Regions from separate parts of the Kitasatospora sp. NPDC101155 genome, predicted to be linked through region 1. Evidence: predicted binding sites of a transcription regulator. Region 1 holds the regulator's gene; each other region holds the start of a gene.
The links. The regulator HrcA, encoded in region 1, represses chaperone genes, less so after heat shock. The targets are predictions, from matches to a motif close to TTNGCACTCNGNNNNNCNGAGTGCNAA.
Positions count from the first base shown of each region.

Region 2: a site for HrcA is predicted at 2,778-2,804, ahead of groL (chaperonin GroEL). Genes of this name have one in related genera too.
Region 3: a site for HrcA is predicted at 2,053-2,079, ahead of ACIRYZ_RS15580 (FmdB family zinc ribbon protein). Genes of this name have one in related genera too.

Region 1 covers NZ_JBIWPN010000013.1:55,684-60,809, forward strand. The annotation lists gene ACIRYZ_RS20895 (hypothetical protein) at 1-488, shown strand, start outside; gene ACIRYZ_RS20900 (hypothetical protein) at 518-1,105, opposite strand; gene htpX (zinc metalloprotease HtpX) at 1,129-2,049, opposite strand; gene hrcA (heat-inducible transcriptional repressor HrcA) at 2,322-3,356, shown strand; gene dnaJ (molecular chaperone DnaJ) at 3,430-4,569, shown strand; gene ACIRYZ_RS20920 (16S rRNA (uracil(1498)-N(3))-methyltransferase) at 4,648-5,126, shown strand, end outside.
Region 2 covers NZ_JBIWPN010000009.1:228,304-233,429, reverse strand. The annotation lists SAM riboswitch class I at 95-227, shown strand; gene thrC (threonine synthase) at 245-1,552, shown strand; gene ACIRYZ_RS16570 (MoaD/ThiS family protein) at 1,580-1,858, shown strand; gene ACIRYZ_RS16565 (cold-shock protein) at 2,409-2,612, shown strand; gene groL (chaperonin GroEL) at 2,961-4,583, shown strand; gene ACIRYZ_RS16555 (hypothetical protein) at 4,688-5,038, shown strand; gene ACIRYZ_RS16550 (hypothetical protein) at 5,035-5,126, opposite strand, start outside.
Region 3 covers NZ_JBIWPN010000009.1:23,025-28,150, reverse strand. The annotation lists gene ACIRYZ_RS15600 (sigma-70 family RNA polymerase sigma factor) at 1-321, shown strand, start outside; gene ACIRYZ_RS15595 (hypothetical protein) at 493-711, shown strand; gene mscL (large conductance mechanosensitive channel protein MscL) at 708-1,124, opposite strand; gene ACIRYZ_RS15585 (hypothetical protein) at 1,155-1,427, opposite strand; gene ACIRYZ_RS15580 (FmdB family zinc ribbon protein) at 1,715-2,041, opposite strand; gene ACIRYZ_RS15575 (MFS transporter) at 2,168-3,475, opposite strand; gene ACIRYZ_RS15570 (potassium/proton antiporter) at 3,878-5,126, opposite strand, start outside.

The sequences.
Region 1 (5,126 bases):
TCGTGCTGCACGTCGTGTCGGAGCTGGAAGGCACCGGGGCCCCCGGGACGGCCGACGCAGCGGACACCACCGCGCCGGCCGTCGTGGCGGCCACGCCGACCGGGGCCGCCCACGGTGGGGTGCCGGAGCGGGACGAGCCGACGGACGGCCAGGACCTGGAGCTGTGCGACTTCTGCGGCCGGGCAGAGTCCAGGACGGAGGCGCGTTGGGGCACCGACCTGCCCGAGGGGTGGCTGGCCCTGGAGATCGACCGCCGGTCCGCCGAGGTGCTCTACCGGACGTACTGCTCCGAGGAGCACATGCGCCTGGATCTCGCGGGCCCGCTTCCCGCACCGGAACCTTTCCGGGGTGAGCCGTGGGACGAGGTCCCGCGAACGGCCAGGCACCGGCTGACCGATCTGGCCTGGGCCCTGGGGCTGCTCCTGCTGAGCGGTTTCCTGCTGCTCGGGTGCGGGCTGGCGCTCCGGTTCCTCATCGGACTGCTGTAGCGGACGGCCTGCCGGGCCGCCAGGTGAGTTCACTCCTCCATGCCCGGAGCACCCCAGAGGGGAAACCAGCGGGACAGGTCAGGCTCGATACGAAGATCGTTCTTGAGCATGTTGGAGATCTCGATCTCCAGGGCGTTGTTCCGCTTCTCCTGCCCACGCTGTTTGCACACCGGGTAGAAGGTGCCGCGCTTGTAGAGGTAGACCAGGGCCAGCGACTGCCCCTCGCCGTTGCGGAAGCAGACCAGCGAGCAGAGCAGCTGCGGACCGAAGCCGTTCGCCTCCAGTTCGCTGTTGACCGCGTGCAGGTCGTTCACCAGCTCCGGCAGCTCCTCGGGCTGGTGCCGGGCGAGCAGCCAGGAGTAGCCGTAGCCGTCCTTGGAGGCCTCCACCGGTACGCCGCCGCGCTCGGTGTCGGCGTCCAGCAGCGCCCGGACCTGCTGCTCCACCTGGACGAAGGCCGCGCCCTCGACGGCCGCGAAGCAGACCGAGCCGAGCCCGGTGGGAAGGAACCCGGCCCCGGCCTCCAGGGTGAGCGCGGCGGACGGCACGCCGAACAGCTGGTCGAGGTCGGGTTTGACGGGCTTGCTGCGGCCGAACAGGGCGTCCAGGAATCCCACGGTGGTCCTTTCCTCAACGGGAATCAGCGGCCGAGCTGCTCGGAGATCTTCGCCAGCTGCGCCAGCCGCTTCTCCAGCGTCGGGTGGGTGGAGAGCAGCTGGGAGGCAGTCTCCCGGGCGCTCAGCGCGGGGGCGAAGTAGAAGGCGTTGTATGGCTGCGACTTGCGCAGGTCCTCGGTGGGGATGGCCGCGATCTGCCCGGTCACCTTGGTCAGGGCCGAGGCCAGGGCGCTGGGCCGGCCGGTGAGCTGGGCGGCGGCCCGGTCGGCGGCCAGCTCGCGGTAGCGGGAGAGCAGCCGGGTGAGCAGGAAGCTGATCGCGTAGACGACCATGGACACCAGGGGGATGACCAGCGCCGCGATGGCCGTGTTCTGGTCGTTGTTGTTGCGCCCGCCGCCCATGAACCCGCCGTACACGGCGATCCGGGTCATCGCCCCGGCGAGCACGCCGAGGAAGCCGGCGATGGTCATCACCGCGACGTCCCGGTGGGCGACGTGCGACAGCTCGTGCGCCAGGACGCCTTCCAGCTCCTCGGGTTCGAGCCGGCGCAGCAGGCCGGTGGTGACGCAGACCACGGCGTTCTGCGGGTTGCGGCCGGTGGCGAAGGCGTTCGGCATGTCGTTGTCGGCGACCGCCACACGGGGCTTGGGCATGTCGGCCAGGGCGCAGAGCCGGTCGATGGTGCCGTGCAGCTGGGGGTACTGCTCCTCGGTCACCTCGCGGGCGCCCATCGCCCGTTCGGTGATCTTGTCGCTGAACCAGAACTGGGCCACGAACAGCCCGCCGGAGATCAGCACGATCAGCGGCCAGGCCCCGCGCAGCAGCGCGATCAGCAGGCCCGTGAAACCGACGTACAGCAGCCCGATCACGAACATCGTCGCGACCATGCGGCTGGTCAGGCCGCGATCGGGCGCGAAACGGGTGTGCTGGCCCGAGCTCGACATCTCTTGCTCCTCCGTTCGCCGTCGCTTTCGATGCTGCCACCCGGACGGCCCCACGGCACCACCCCCGCGCCGCGAGTTGCGGCGGAAGGGGCCGTGCCCCGGGACTGCGGGCAGGATCACTCCGGCCGGGCCGTTCCTGGGACAGGACCCGGGCCTTACACTGGCAGGTACGGTTTTGGCACTCGTGTGCGCAGAGTGCCAGGGCCGGGGTCCTCCCGGAGCGGCCCGCAGCATCACAGACGGACAACGTGCGAAGACGGAGGTGCGTGCCCATGGCCGGTGAGGTCCGCCAGCTGGACGACCGCAAGCTCGCCGTTCTGCGTGCCATCGTCCAGGACTACGTGGGCACCGAGGAGCCGGTCGGCTCCAAGGCCCTCGTGGAGCGCCACAACCTCGGAGTCTCCCCGGCGACCGTGCGCAACGACATGGCGGCGCTGGAGGAGGAGGGCTACATCCACCAGCCGCACACCAGCGCCGGGCGCATCCCCACCGACAAGGGCTACCGGCTGTTCGTCGACAAGCTCGCCGAGATCAAGCCGATGAGCGCCCCGGAGCGCCGGGCGATCCGGCACTTCCTGGACGGCGCCGTCGACCTGGACGACGTGGTCGCCCGCACGGTGCGGCTGCTCGCCCAGCTGACCCGGCAGGTCGCCGTGGTGCAGTACCCCTCGCTGACCCGCTCCACCGTCCGGCACATCGAGCTGGTGGCGCTGGCCCCGGCGAAGGTGATGCTGGTCCTGATCACCAACACCGGCCGGGTCGAGCAGCGGATGGTCGACTGCCCGGGCACGGTCGGCGAGACGGTCCTGGCGGACCTGCGGGCGCGGATCAACGTCCGGGCCGCCGGCCAGCGGCTGCCGGACGTCCCGGGGCTGCTGGAAGAGCTGCCGGCCACGTTCGAGCAGATCGACCGGCCGACGGTCAGTACGGTCCTGGCGACCCTGTTCGAGGCGCTGGCCGAGCAGAACGAGGAGCGCATCATGCTGGCCGGCACGGCCAACCTGACGCGTTTCGGCCACGACTTCCCGCTCACCATCCAGCCGGTGCTGGAGGCCCTGGAGGAGCAGGTCGTCCTGCTCCGCCTCCTGGGTGAGACCGGGGACGCCGGGATGACGGTCCGGATCGGGCGGGAGATTGCGTACGAAGGGCTGAATTCCACCTCGGTGGTGTCGGTCGGCTACGGTTCGGGCGACGAGAGCGTGGCCAAACTCGGTGTGATCGGTCCGACCCGGATGGACTACCCGGGCACAATGGGGGCGGTGCGGGCGGTGGCACGGTACGTGGGTCAGATCCTGGCTGAGTCGTAGCAAGCAACCGCCGTCAGAATTCTGACGGCGGTGTCCAGTCGCACTACTACAGGCGGAACAAGCGGAGCATTTGGTGGCCACGGACTACTACGCGGTACTCGGCGTCCGACGGGATGCGGGGCAGGACGAGATCAAGAAGGCGTTCCGGCGCCTGGCACGCGAACTGCACCCGGACGTCAACCCGGACCCGAAGACGCAGGAGCGGTTCAAGGAGATCAACGCCGCTTACGAGGTGCTCTCCGATCCGCAGAAGCGCCAGGTCTACGACCTCGGCGGCGATCCGCTCTCACCGGGCGGCGGCGGCGCGGGCGGCTTCGGCGCCGGCGCGGCGGGCTTCGGCTTCTCCGACATCATGGACGCCTTCTTCGGCGCCGCGGCCGGCCAGCGCGGCCCGCGCTCGCGCACCCGCCGCGGCCAGGACGCCATGATCCGGCTGGAGATCACCCTGGAGGAGGCCGCCTTCGGCACCACCAAGGAACTCCAGGTCGACACCGCCGTCACCTGCACCACCTGCAGCGGCGAGGGCGCGGCCCCCGGCACCTCCGCGCAGACCTGCGACATGTGCCGCGGCAAGGGCGAGGTCTCCCAGGTCACCCGCTCCTTCCTGGGGCAGGTCATGACCTCCCGCCCCTGCCCGCAGTGCCAGGGCTTCGGCACCGTCGTGCCGACCCCGTGCCCCGAGTGCGCCGGCGACGGCCGGGTCCGCGCCCGCCGCACCCTGACCGTCAAGATCCCGGCCGGTGTCGACAACGGCACCCGGATCCAGCTGGCCGGCGAGGGCGAGGTCGGCCCCGGTGGCGGCCCGGCCGGCGACCTGTACGTCGAGATCGCCGAGACCACCCACAGCGTCTTCCAACGGCGCGGGGACGACCTGCACTGCACCGTCACCATCCCGATGACGGCGGCCTCGCTCGGCACCCAGGTGCCGCTGCAGACCCTGGACGGGCTGGAGGAGGTCGACATCCGGCCCGGCACCCAGTCCGGCCAGTCGATCCCGCTGCACGGTCGGGGCATCACCCACCTGCGCGGGGGCGGCCGGGGCGACCTGATAGTGCACGTCGAGGTGCAGACGCCCACCAAGCTCGACCCCGAGCAGGAGGAGCTGCTGCGCCGGCTCGCCATACTGCGCGGCGAGGAGCGCCCGTCCGGCCAGTTCGCGCCGGGCCAGCAGGGCCTGTTCTCGCGCCTGAAGGACGCCTTCAACGGCCGGTAGTCGTCCGGGAAGGGGTGCCGGGGGCAGTTCCCCGGCACCCCTTTCGCGTTTCCGTTCCATTCCTGGAGGTTCCCTCTCATGACCGCGCCCGTCTTCGTCGTCGACACCGAGCGGATCGCCGCCGCCGCGCCCGGGGCGCTGGTGCGCCTGGACGGGGCGGAGGGGCGGCACGCGGCCGCGGTGAAGCGGCTGGCGGCCGGTGAGGCGGTGACCCTGGCGGACGGGCTGGGGCTCGGGGTGGACGGGACGGTCGCCGAGGTGTTCGGCAAGGACGCGATCGACGTCACGGTGACCGCCGTGCGCCGGGAGCCGGAGCCGGCGCCGCGGATCGTCGTCGTCCAGGCGCTGCCCAAGGGCGACCGCGGCGAGCTGGCCGTGGAGACCATGACCGAGGTCGGCGTGGACGTGGTGGTCCCCTGGGCGGCCTCGCGCTGCATCACCCAGTGGAAGGGCGAACGCGGAGCCAAGGCGCTCGCCAAGTGGCGGGCCACCGCCCGGGAGGCGGGCAAGCAGTCCCGCCGGCTGCGCTTCCCCGAGGTGCGCGAGCCGATGACCAC
Region 2 (5,126 bases), on a different contig from region 1:
ACGGTCCCTTTCAGGGTGGACGCCTTCGGATACAGTCTTCGTACAGCGGTCGGACCTTCGCACGCCGGGGTCGCCGCTGAACCACAACTTCACAAGCTCATCCAGAGGGACTGAGGGAACGGCCCGTTGACGTCCCGGCAACCTTCTCGCTCGGCTGTTCACAGGCCCCGGCGGGACAGGTGCCAATTCCGGCCTGTGGCGCGACCGCGCCACGGGGAAGATGAGGAGAGAGGCCTCCGCCATCATGGCTGTCGACACTGCCGCACCCTCCCCCAGCCTTCGGCCGGGGGGACCCCGATCGGTTGACCTCGGCCCCGCCGCCGCCCTGTCCTGTCGGGAGTGCGGCACCCGCTTCCCGCTCGGCCCCAGCTTCGCCTGCCTGGAGTGCTTCGGGCCGCTGGAGATCGCGTACGAGTTCGGGAGCGAGCGCGCCGAGGAGCTGCGCAAGCGGATCGAGGCCGGTCCGGCGTCCATCTGGCGTTACGCGCCGCTGCTGCCGGTGCCGGCCGACGTGGCGTCCAAGCCGAACCTGAACCCGGGGTGGACCCCGCTGGTGAAGGCGGACAACCTGGGCCGGGAGCTCGGGTTCACCGCTCCGCTGCACGTGAAGGACGACTCCGGGAACCCGACGCACTCCTTCAAGGACCGGGTGGTGGCCTGCGCCATCGAGGCGGCGCGGGCGTTCGGGTACACCACGCTGTCCTGCTCCTCGACCGGCAACCTGGCCGGCGCGGTGGGCGCGGCGGCGGCCCGGGCCGGGTTCCGGTCCTGCGTCTTCATCCCGCACGACCTGGAGCAGGGCAAGGTCGTGATGGCCGGGGTGTACGGCGGCGAGCTGGTGGGCATCGAGGGCAACTACGACGACGTGAACCGCTTCTGCTCGGAGCTGATCGGGGACCCGGCCGGCGAGGGCTGGGGTTTCGTGAACGTCAACCTGCGTCCGTACTACGGCGAGGGCTCCAAGACGCTGGCGTACGAGATCTGCGAGCAACTCGGCTGGCGGCTGCCGGAGCAGATCGTCATCCCGATCGCCTCGGGCTCGCAGCTGACGAAGATCGACAAGGGGCTGCAGGAGCTGATCAAGCTCGGCCTGGTGGAGGACCGGCCGTACCGGATCTTCGGCGCCCAGGCCGAGGGCTGCTCGCCGGTGTCGGCCGCGTTCAAGGCGGGCCGGGACGTGATCAAGCCGGTCAAGCCGGACACCATCGCCAAGTCGCTGGCGATCGGCAACCCGGCGGACGGCCCGTACGTGCTGGACATCGCCCGTCGGACCGGCGGGGCGGTCGAGGACGTCACGGACGAAGAGGTCGTGGCGGCGATCCGGCTGCTGGCCCGGACCGAGGGGATCTTCGCGGAGACCGCGGGCGGGGTGACCGTCGGCGTGCTGAAGAAGCTGGTCGAGACCGGTCAGCTGGACCCGGCCAAGGAGACCGTCGCGATCAACACCGGCGACGGCCTGAAGACGCTGGACGCCGTCTCCGACGCCGGGATGACCGCCGTCATCCGCCCGACGCTGGAGTCCTTCCGCTCCGCCGGTCTCGCGTCCACCTGAACCACCCCCACCCCCGCTAGGAGAGCCATGAGCGCCAAAGTCCGCATCCCCACCATCCTGCGCACCTACACCGGCGGCGCGGCCGAGGTGACCGCCGAGGGGGCCAGCCTGGCCGAGGTCATCGCCGACCTGGAGCAGAACCACGCGGGCATTTCCGCCCGGATCCTGGACGACACCGGGAAGCTGCGCCGCTTCGTCAACGTGTACGTGAACGACGACGACGTGCGGTTCGCCGAGGGCCTGGCGACCGAGATCAAGGACGGCGCGAACGTCTCGATCATCCCGGCGGTGGCCGGCGGCTGCTGAGCCGTCGCATCCCGCTTCCCGGCCGCCCGTACGTACGGAATTCGACTCTCCGTATGTGCGGGCGGCCGCTGGCATTTCGGCGGGAATATTTCCGGGTCAAGTCGGAGTAGAGTGTGGCTCTGCTGGGAACGGGGCTTCCCTTCCGGCTTGCGCGCTGCTTGGCCGGAGGTCGTCCGGTCACTGAGACCGGCTCGCGTCCCGGCCGTGAAACATGTCAGGCGGATGTCAGAATTCCTGCGAGGGTTTGGGTAATTCGTCCGCTATGTCCGGCATGAAATGCCGATTTCACCCTGGTTTGTTCGCCCTTGTCTCTTGACGGGGCTATGGAATTCCTGGCGGCTGGCCCTGTTGCAGAGGGCGTCGGTCCGGATACATTCAGCGGCGGTCGGCGTAATCGACCGCCCATCGGAAGCCGTTCGGCTTTCTGTGCGGAGGATTGCGGCGTGCACGGCTGCGCTCAGGGGGGGTTCCCCGGGCCGGCCTTCAACCAGACCCGGGCCCGCGACCTGCGGGCGCGTGAAGGGCCAGCACAGCACTAGGGGAGTTCGGAATGGCTCAGGGCACCGTCAAGTGGTTCAACGCGGAGAAGGGCTACGGCTTCATCGCGGTCGACGGTGGTGCGGACGTCTTCGTCCACTACAGCGCGATCCAGATGGACGGCTACCGCACCCTCGAGGAGGGCCAGCGGGTCGAGTTCGAGATCTCTCAGGGACAGAAGGGCCCGCAGGCGGACATGGTTCGCGCGGCGGTCTGACCCCTTCCGACTCCAGGAGCTCGGCGCGGCCCACCGCTGGTGGACCTCCTGCTTCTCGACGGGCCCGCACGACACGCGTCGTGCGGGCCCGTTCGCCTTTCCGTCCGCGCCCCGGTCCGCGCTCGCGGACGGGGCTCGACGGCGGCTCGCGGGTGGCCGATTGGGCTTGCACTCGACCACCCGGAGTGCTAATCATTGGCGTTAGCACTCACAGTGTGAGAGTGACAGCGGACCGGGTCGGTGAGGCCCCCGGGAGCGGTAGGGGAATGGACCTCCGCGCACCAGGGCCGTCCGTCGCGGGCACCCCTTGGTCCGAGCAGTCGACCGTGTCCCGGAGGACCACTTCTGATGGCCAAGATCATCGCCTTTGATGAGGAAGCTCGCCGCGGCCTTGAGCGTGGCATGAACCAGCTCGCCGACGCAGTGAAGGTCACGCTCGGCCCCAAGGGTCGCAACGTCGTGCTGGAGAAGAAGTGGGGCGCCCCCACGATCACCAACGACGGTGTCTCCATCGCCAAGGAGATCGAGCTCGAGGACCCGTACGAGAAGATCGGTGCGGAGCTCGTCAAGGAGGTCGCCAAGAAGACGGACGACGTCGCGGGTGACGGCACCACCACCGCCACCGTGCTGGCCCAGGCCCTGGTTCGCGAGGGTCTGCGCAACGTCGCCGCCGGCGCCAACCCGATGGCCCTGAAGCGCGGCATCGAGAAGGCCGTCGCCGCCGTCTCGGACCAGCTGCTGGCCCAGGCCAAGGACGTGGAGACCAAGGAGCAGATCGCCTCCACCGCCTCCATCTCCGCCGCTGACACCCAGATCGGCGAGCTCATCGCCGAGGCCATGGACAAGGTCGGCAAGGAAGGCGTCATCACCGTCGAGGAGAGCAACACCTTCGGTCTGGAGCTCGAGCTCACCGAGGGCATGCGCTTCGACAAGGGCTACATCTCCGCCTACTTCGCCACCGACCTGGAGCGCATGGAGGCGACCTTCGAGGACCCGTACATCCTCATCGCCAACTCCAAGATCGGCTCGGTCAAGGACCTGCTCCCGCTGCTGGAGAAGGTCATGCAGAGCGGCAAGCCGCTCGTCATCATCGCCGAGGACGTCGAGGGCGAGGCCCTGTCGACCCTGGTCGTGAACAAGATCCGCGGCACCTTCAAGTCCGTCGCCGTCAAGGCCCCGGGCTTCGGCGACCGCCGCAAGGCCATGCTCGGCGACATCGCCATCCTCACCGGTGGCACCGTGATCTCCGAGGAGGTCGGCCTCAAGCTGGAGAACGCCGGCATCGACCTGCTGGGCACCGCCCGCAAGGTGGTCATCACCAAGGACGAGACCACCATCGTCGACGGTGGCGGCGACAGCGAGCAGGTCGCCGGTCGCGTGAACCAGATCCGCGCCGAGATCGAGAACAGCGACTCGGACTACGACCGCGAGAAGCTCCAGGAGCGCCTCGCCAAGCTGGCCGGCGGCGTGGCCGTCATCAAGGCCGGCGCGGCCACCGAGGTGGAGCTCAAGGAGCGCAAGCACCGCATCGAGGACGCCGTCCGCAACGCCAAGGCCGCCGTCGAGGAGGGCATCGTCGCCGGTGGTGGCGTCGCCCTGCTGCAGGCCGGTGTCGCCTTCGACAAGCTGGAGCTGGACGGCGACGAGGCCACCGGTGCCAACATCGTCAAGGTCGCGCTGGAGGCCCCGATCAAGCAGATCGCGACCAACGCCGGCCTGGAGGGTGGCGTCGTGGTGGAGAAGGTGCGCAACCTCCCCGCCGGTCACGGCCTGAACGCCGCCACCAACGAGTACGTCGACCTGGTCGCCGCGGGCATCATCGACCCGGCCAAGGTCACCCGCTCCGCGCTGCAGAACGCCGCCTCCATCGCGGCGCTGTTCCTCACCACCGAGGCCGTCATCGCCGACAAGCCGGAGAAGGCCGCCGCGGCCGCCGGCGGCGGCATGCCGGGCGGTGACATGGACTTCTGATCCTGATCGCTTCGATCGGATCGGTTGATTCCTCGTCCGCGTGGGCGGCTCCCTTCGGGGGGTCGCCCACGCGGCGTTTTCGCGTATCGACGGAGAATGGACGGATGGCTGACATCGAGACCGCCCTGCACAACGCGCGGGCACTGATCCTGGCCGACCTCACCGCGCGGGACGTGGCGGACGCCGCCGTCGTCTCGCTGGTGGAGCAGGCCGTCACGCACCGCCGCTGGTGGCTGGAGCAGTGGTCGGACGGCACCGAGTACGTGCTCGGGCTGGTCGCCCAGGACGTCCAGGACGCGCTGCTGGAGGCGTACGGGCGGTGGCCGCTGTGCACCGACTGCGCGGCCGACGGGGACCCGCACGCGCTGAGCGTGGAGCCGGAGTTGGGGCCGGAGCCGCACTGGGTGTGCGGCAAGCACGGCTCGGTGGTGGCGCCGGTGGGGGAGCTGGTCTAGTTCTCCAGCTGCTTGAGCTCGGCCGTCAGGTTGGTGCGGGCGGCCGCGGTGAAGCGCTCGCGGGCGGCGGGGGTGCGGTAGAGCGCCG
Region 3 (5,126 bases), on a different contig from region 1:
GTCAGCCTCAACATGTCGGTCGACGACGAGGGCGAGACCCAGTTCGGTGACCTGGTCGAGGACACCGGGGCGACGTCCCCCGAGGACGCCGTGATGGTCATGCTCCGCCGCGAGGAGCTGGACGGTCTGATCGGGCGGCTGGACGACCGCACGGCCTCGATCATCCGCTCCCGCTACGGCATGGAGGACGGCCGCGAGCGCACCCTGACCGAGGTGGGCAAGCAGCACGGCCTCACCCGCGAGCGGATCCGCCAGATCGAGAAGCACGCGCTCGCCGAGCTGAAGAAGATCGCCGACCACGCGGGCTTCGAGGCCGCCTGAGGAGCCGCCTGACGAACGAGCCCACGGCCGAGCCCGTCTCGGCCGGGGGCAACCGAGCCTGTCTGCCCCCGGGCCCTGGTGCGGAGCGCTCCGCACCAGGGCCCGCGGCGTGCCACGGGGCTCTTAGGCTGGAGGGACAGGACGGCCCGGGTGATCAGGGGAGTGGACAGAGTGAGCGAGCAGGAACAGAGCGGGCAGGAGCGGGACGAGCAGCCGACGACCCGGCGGGCGGCCGCGGCCAAGGCCCGGCTGGTCTTCCGGGACCCGTTGGACCAGCAGTCCCGGGACGACACCGACGCCGGCTGGGGCGAGCGCCCCGGGGCGGGGGAGAGCGGTGGGCGGGGGCTGGACTGGTACCTGAGCCAGCGTCCGCCACACCACGGGGACTAGCGCGCCGCGACCAGCGCGTCGCGGATCTCGGTCAGCAGCTGGACCTCCTTGGCCTCGGCCTCCGCCGCCGCCTCGACGGCGGACTTGCGCTTGGCCGCCATCCTGTTCATCGGCACGATCAGGACGAAGTAGACGACGGCCGCAGTGATCAGGAACTGCAGGGCGGCGCTGAGCACCGTCCCCCACAGGATGAGGATTCCGGATGTGGCCTCACCGGTGGCGCTCACCTCGCAGGGCCCCTTGAGGCAGGAACTGTAGGACCCCAGGTCCTTCGTCCCGAACACGCCGACGATCGGATTGATCACGCCCTTGACGAAGGCGTTGACGATGTTGGTGAAAGCCGCGCCGATGACCACGGCGACGGCGAGTTCGACGACATTTCCACGCAGCAGGAATTCCTTGAAGCCTTTCATGCCGCCTCGAACGACGAAGTCGTTCCGGGGTTACGGGTGATCCCCCGCCGGCCCGGATTGACAACCCGTACGGCCCACCGCGCCCCCTGAGGGCGGCGACAGCCCGGCCCGCGTGGGCCCGAGCGCCAGCGCCGCCGCCACCGCGAGCAGCACCAGCGCGGGCACCCCGGCCCGCCGCCGGACGGCCCGGCGCCAGCGGTGCCACCCGCCGCAGCCGCGCCGGATCGGGGGGAAGCTCGGCACCTCCCGCCGGGGCGGCACGGTGGGCGCGGGCAGTGGGACGGACAGGCTCATGGTCGTCATCGACATGACCTCCGGTCTCGATCGGTCGGTCTCTGGTGACCCACACGATGCACGCCCCGGGCGCTACCGGAAAGCCTTATCCCCCAGCCTGTGGATAACCCGCCCCTGTGGATAACTTCGTACACTCGCGCGAGTGAGGCCGACCTCCGCAGGCTGACGAAAGCCCGTGCCGGACGGCGAACAGGGCAAGCGGAAAGGCCCGCCGCCCCGCGTGAAGCGGGGCCGACGGGCCTTTCGCGAAGCTTCCGAGCAGTCGCCCGACGCCGATCCGGCGTCGAGCGCCGGGGTCAGCTCGCGGCCGGAGCCGGGCTGCTGGACGAGCTCGACGAACTGGACGAGCTGGACGAGGACGACGAGCTCGAACCTGCCGAGGACGTCGAGGACGACGACGTCGAGGAGCCGGAGGACGAACCGGCGCCCACCGAGCTGCTGGAGGACGAGCGGCTGTCGGTCCGGTAGAAGCCCGAGCCCTTGAACACGACGCCCACGGCCGAGAAGACCTTGCGGAGCCGTCCCTGGCAGTCGGGGCACGTGGTCAGCGCCTCGTCGGTGAACTTCTGCACCGCCTCCAGGCCGTTGCCGCACTCGGTGCACTGGTACTGGTACGTGGGCACTTGTCTTCCTCCTGGCACTCTCGCCTGATGAGTGCTAACGATGGTCAATGATGCGGCATTCCGCTGGATCAGTCCAGCGACTCCGGTGTGAGATGAGCCGGTACCCGGTCGCCGCCGACCCCCCGTTCAGCCCTTGGCCGCACCGACCAGCTGCGGCGCGCCGTCACGCTCGGCGGACCCGGCCACCACGCGGCTGGCCCTGCCCGGCACCGCCAGCAGGTGCCGCATCGACACCAGCGCGAGCAGCCCCAGACCGGCGCCGACGACCGGCACCAGGAAGCCGACCGAGGGCCCGTGCCCGTCGATCAGCTTGCCGGCGGCCATCGAGCCGACCGCCAGACCCAGCCCGATCGCGCCGGTCAGCCAGGTGAAGGCCTCCGTCTTGGCGCCGTCCGCGACCAGCGTCTCGACCAGGGTGTAGCCGCTGATCAGGGTCGGGGCGATGGCCAGACCGCAGACCAGCCCGGCGACCGTCAGGGCGACCAGGTTGGGCATCGCCCACAGCACCGAGCAGCCCAGCACCAGCAGCGTGTAGCTCATGGCCATCCGCTGCTGGACTGGCCGCCGCCAGGCCACCACGCCGTACAGCACACCGGCCAGCATCGAGCCGCCCGCGAAGATCCCGTACACCGTGCCGCCGGCGTCGTGCTGCCCGACGGAGTCGGCGAAGGCGTTCACCGACACCTGCATGCCGCCGAACACCGCGCCGACCCCGAGGAAGGTCCCGACCAGCAGCCGGACGCCGGGCGAGGCGAGCGCGGAGGCGCGCCGCACACCGGGCTGCGGGATGATCCGGGCGGGGGCGGTGCGCCGCTGGGCGGCGAAGGCGAGGCCGCCGACCAGGGTCAGCGAGGCCTCGGCGATCAGCGCGGTCGCCGGGCTGGCGAAGGCGGCGATGTTGGCGGCCAGGATCGGGCCGATCACGAAGGTGAACTCGTCCGTCACGGACTCGAAGGCGAACGCGGTGCTCACCTTGGCCGCGGCGGTCGGGGAGGCGCCCTCGGCGGTGAACTCGGACACCCAGCGGGCCCGGACCATCGCGCCGATCTGCGGCACGCTCGCCCCGGCGGGGACGGCGGCCAGGTACAGGCTCCAGGCCGGCGCGTGGCCGAGCGCCAGCGCGATCAGCAGGCTGACGGAGGCCGCGTGCACCAGCACCGTCGGGACCAGCACCGCGGCCTGGCCGTAGCGGTCGGCCAGTCGCCCGGTCTGCGGCCCGATCAGGGCCTGGGCGACGGCGGCGACGGCGGTGACCGTACCGGCGGTGCCGTACGAGCCGTGGGTCTTGGTGACGAGCAGCAGGATGCCCATGCTGAGCATCGCGTAGGGCAGTCGCGCGACCAGGGCGGGGGACAGGAACGTCCAGGCGCCGGGCGTGCGCAGCAGCTCTCCGTACCCGACCCGGGCGGGCGCCTCGGCGGCGGTGGTGTCCATGGTGTCGGTCGCGGTGTCCGGAGTGTTGTCCGCGGCGATGTCGACCGTTCGGCGGGCCGTCACGGTCGGTCCTTCCTGCTGCCTGGTAGCGCGGCAGGGCATGGGGTGGCCCCGACGGCGCCGAGAGTCGTCCTCTCGCGCGTCGACCGGGGTAGATACCGGGTCGGCCGGGCCTGGTGGGCCGGGGCCTAACCGCGGCCGCCGAGCGGTCGCGCCAACTCTGCGTCAGGCAGATGCTGGGGGTGGTCTAGCGGTAGTTAAACGGCGTGGTCGCACCAGCATACAGTTACGCGCGTAGATTCCGCCAGGTCACCGTCTCGCCGGGCCACCCCATCCCGCCGGGCCACCCCATCCCGCCGGGCCACTCGATCCCGCCGGGCCACCCCCGGCGGCGGCCGGGGCTCAGCGCCCGTTCAGCCAGTCCGCCAGCTTGCCGCCCTTGTCGACCGCCCGCAGCCGCCGCTCTGCGGCCTCGCTGACCTCGTCCGTGGTGACCACCAGCAGCTCGTCCCCGCCGCGCAGCACCGTCGCCTTGTCCGGCACGAAGGAGCTGCCCTCGCGCACGACCAGGGTGACCGCCGCCCCCTTGGGCAGCCGCAGCTCGCCGACCTCCACACCGGACATCTGCGAGGTCGGCGAGAGCGTGATCGACAGCAGGTGTCCGTGCAGCTTCTCCAGCGGCGCGGACTCGATGTCGAGGTCCTGGCCCATCGCGCCCTCGCCGATCCGCAGCCGCTTGGCCATCCAGGGCAGCGTCGGACCCTGGAGCAGGGTGAAGACGACGACCAGGATGAAGACGATGTTGAACACGTCCTGGGCCTCGTGCGCGCCGGAGACCACCGGGATGGTGGCCAGCACGATGGGCACCGCCCCGCGCAGTCCGGCCCAGCTCAGCAGCGCCTGCTCGCGGCCGGGCACCTTGAACGGGGTCATCGTGAGCACCACCGACAGCGGCCGGGCCAGGAAGACCAGCACCCCGCCGATCACCAGCGCCGGCACCACCGCGTTGCCCATGCTCTCGGGCGCGGCGAGCAGTCCGAGCAGCACGAACATGCCGATCTGCCCGATCCACGCCAGCCCGTCGGCGAAGCCGCGCACGGCCGGTCCGTGCGGCAGCTTGGAGTTCCCGAGGATCACCGCGCTGATGTAGACGGCGAGGAAGCCGGAGCCGTGCAGCAGCGCACCGCCGGCGTAGGCGAGCACGGTCAGCGCCACCACGGCGATCGGGTACAGGCCCGAGGAGGGCAGCGCGACGTGCTTGACCGCGTACGCGCCCAGCTTGCCGACGACCAGACCGACCGCCGCGCCGATCGCCAGCTCGGCGACGATCGTGCCGAGCAGGACGTACCAGGAGTCCAGCTCGCCGGCGGAGGCGAAGGCGACGACCAGGATGACCACGGGCGCGTCGTTGAAGCCGGACTCGGCCTCCAGCAGGCCGGTGAGCCGGTGCGGCAGTGGGACCATCCGCAGCACCGAGAAGACGGCGGCGGCGTCGGTGGAGGAGACGATCGCGCCGAGCAGCAGCGAGGTCCGCCAGTCCAGGCCGACCAGCCAGTGCGCGCCGGCCGCGGTGACGAAGACGCTGACCGCGACGCCGACCGTGGCCAGCACGGTGGCTGCAGGTATCGCCGGTCTGACCTCGCGCCAGCTG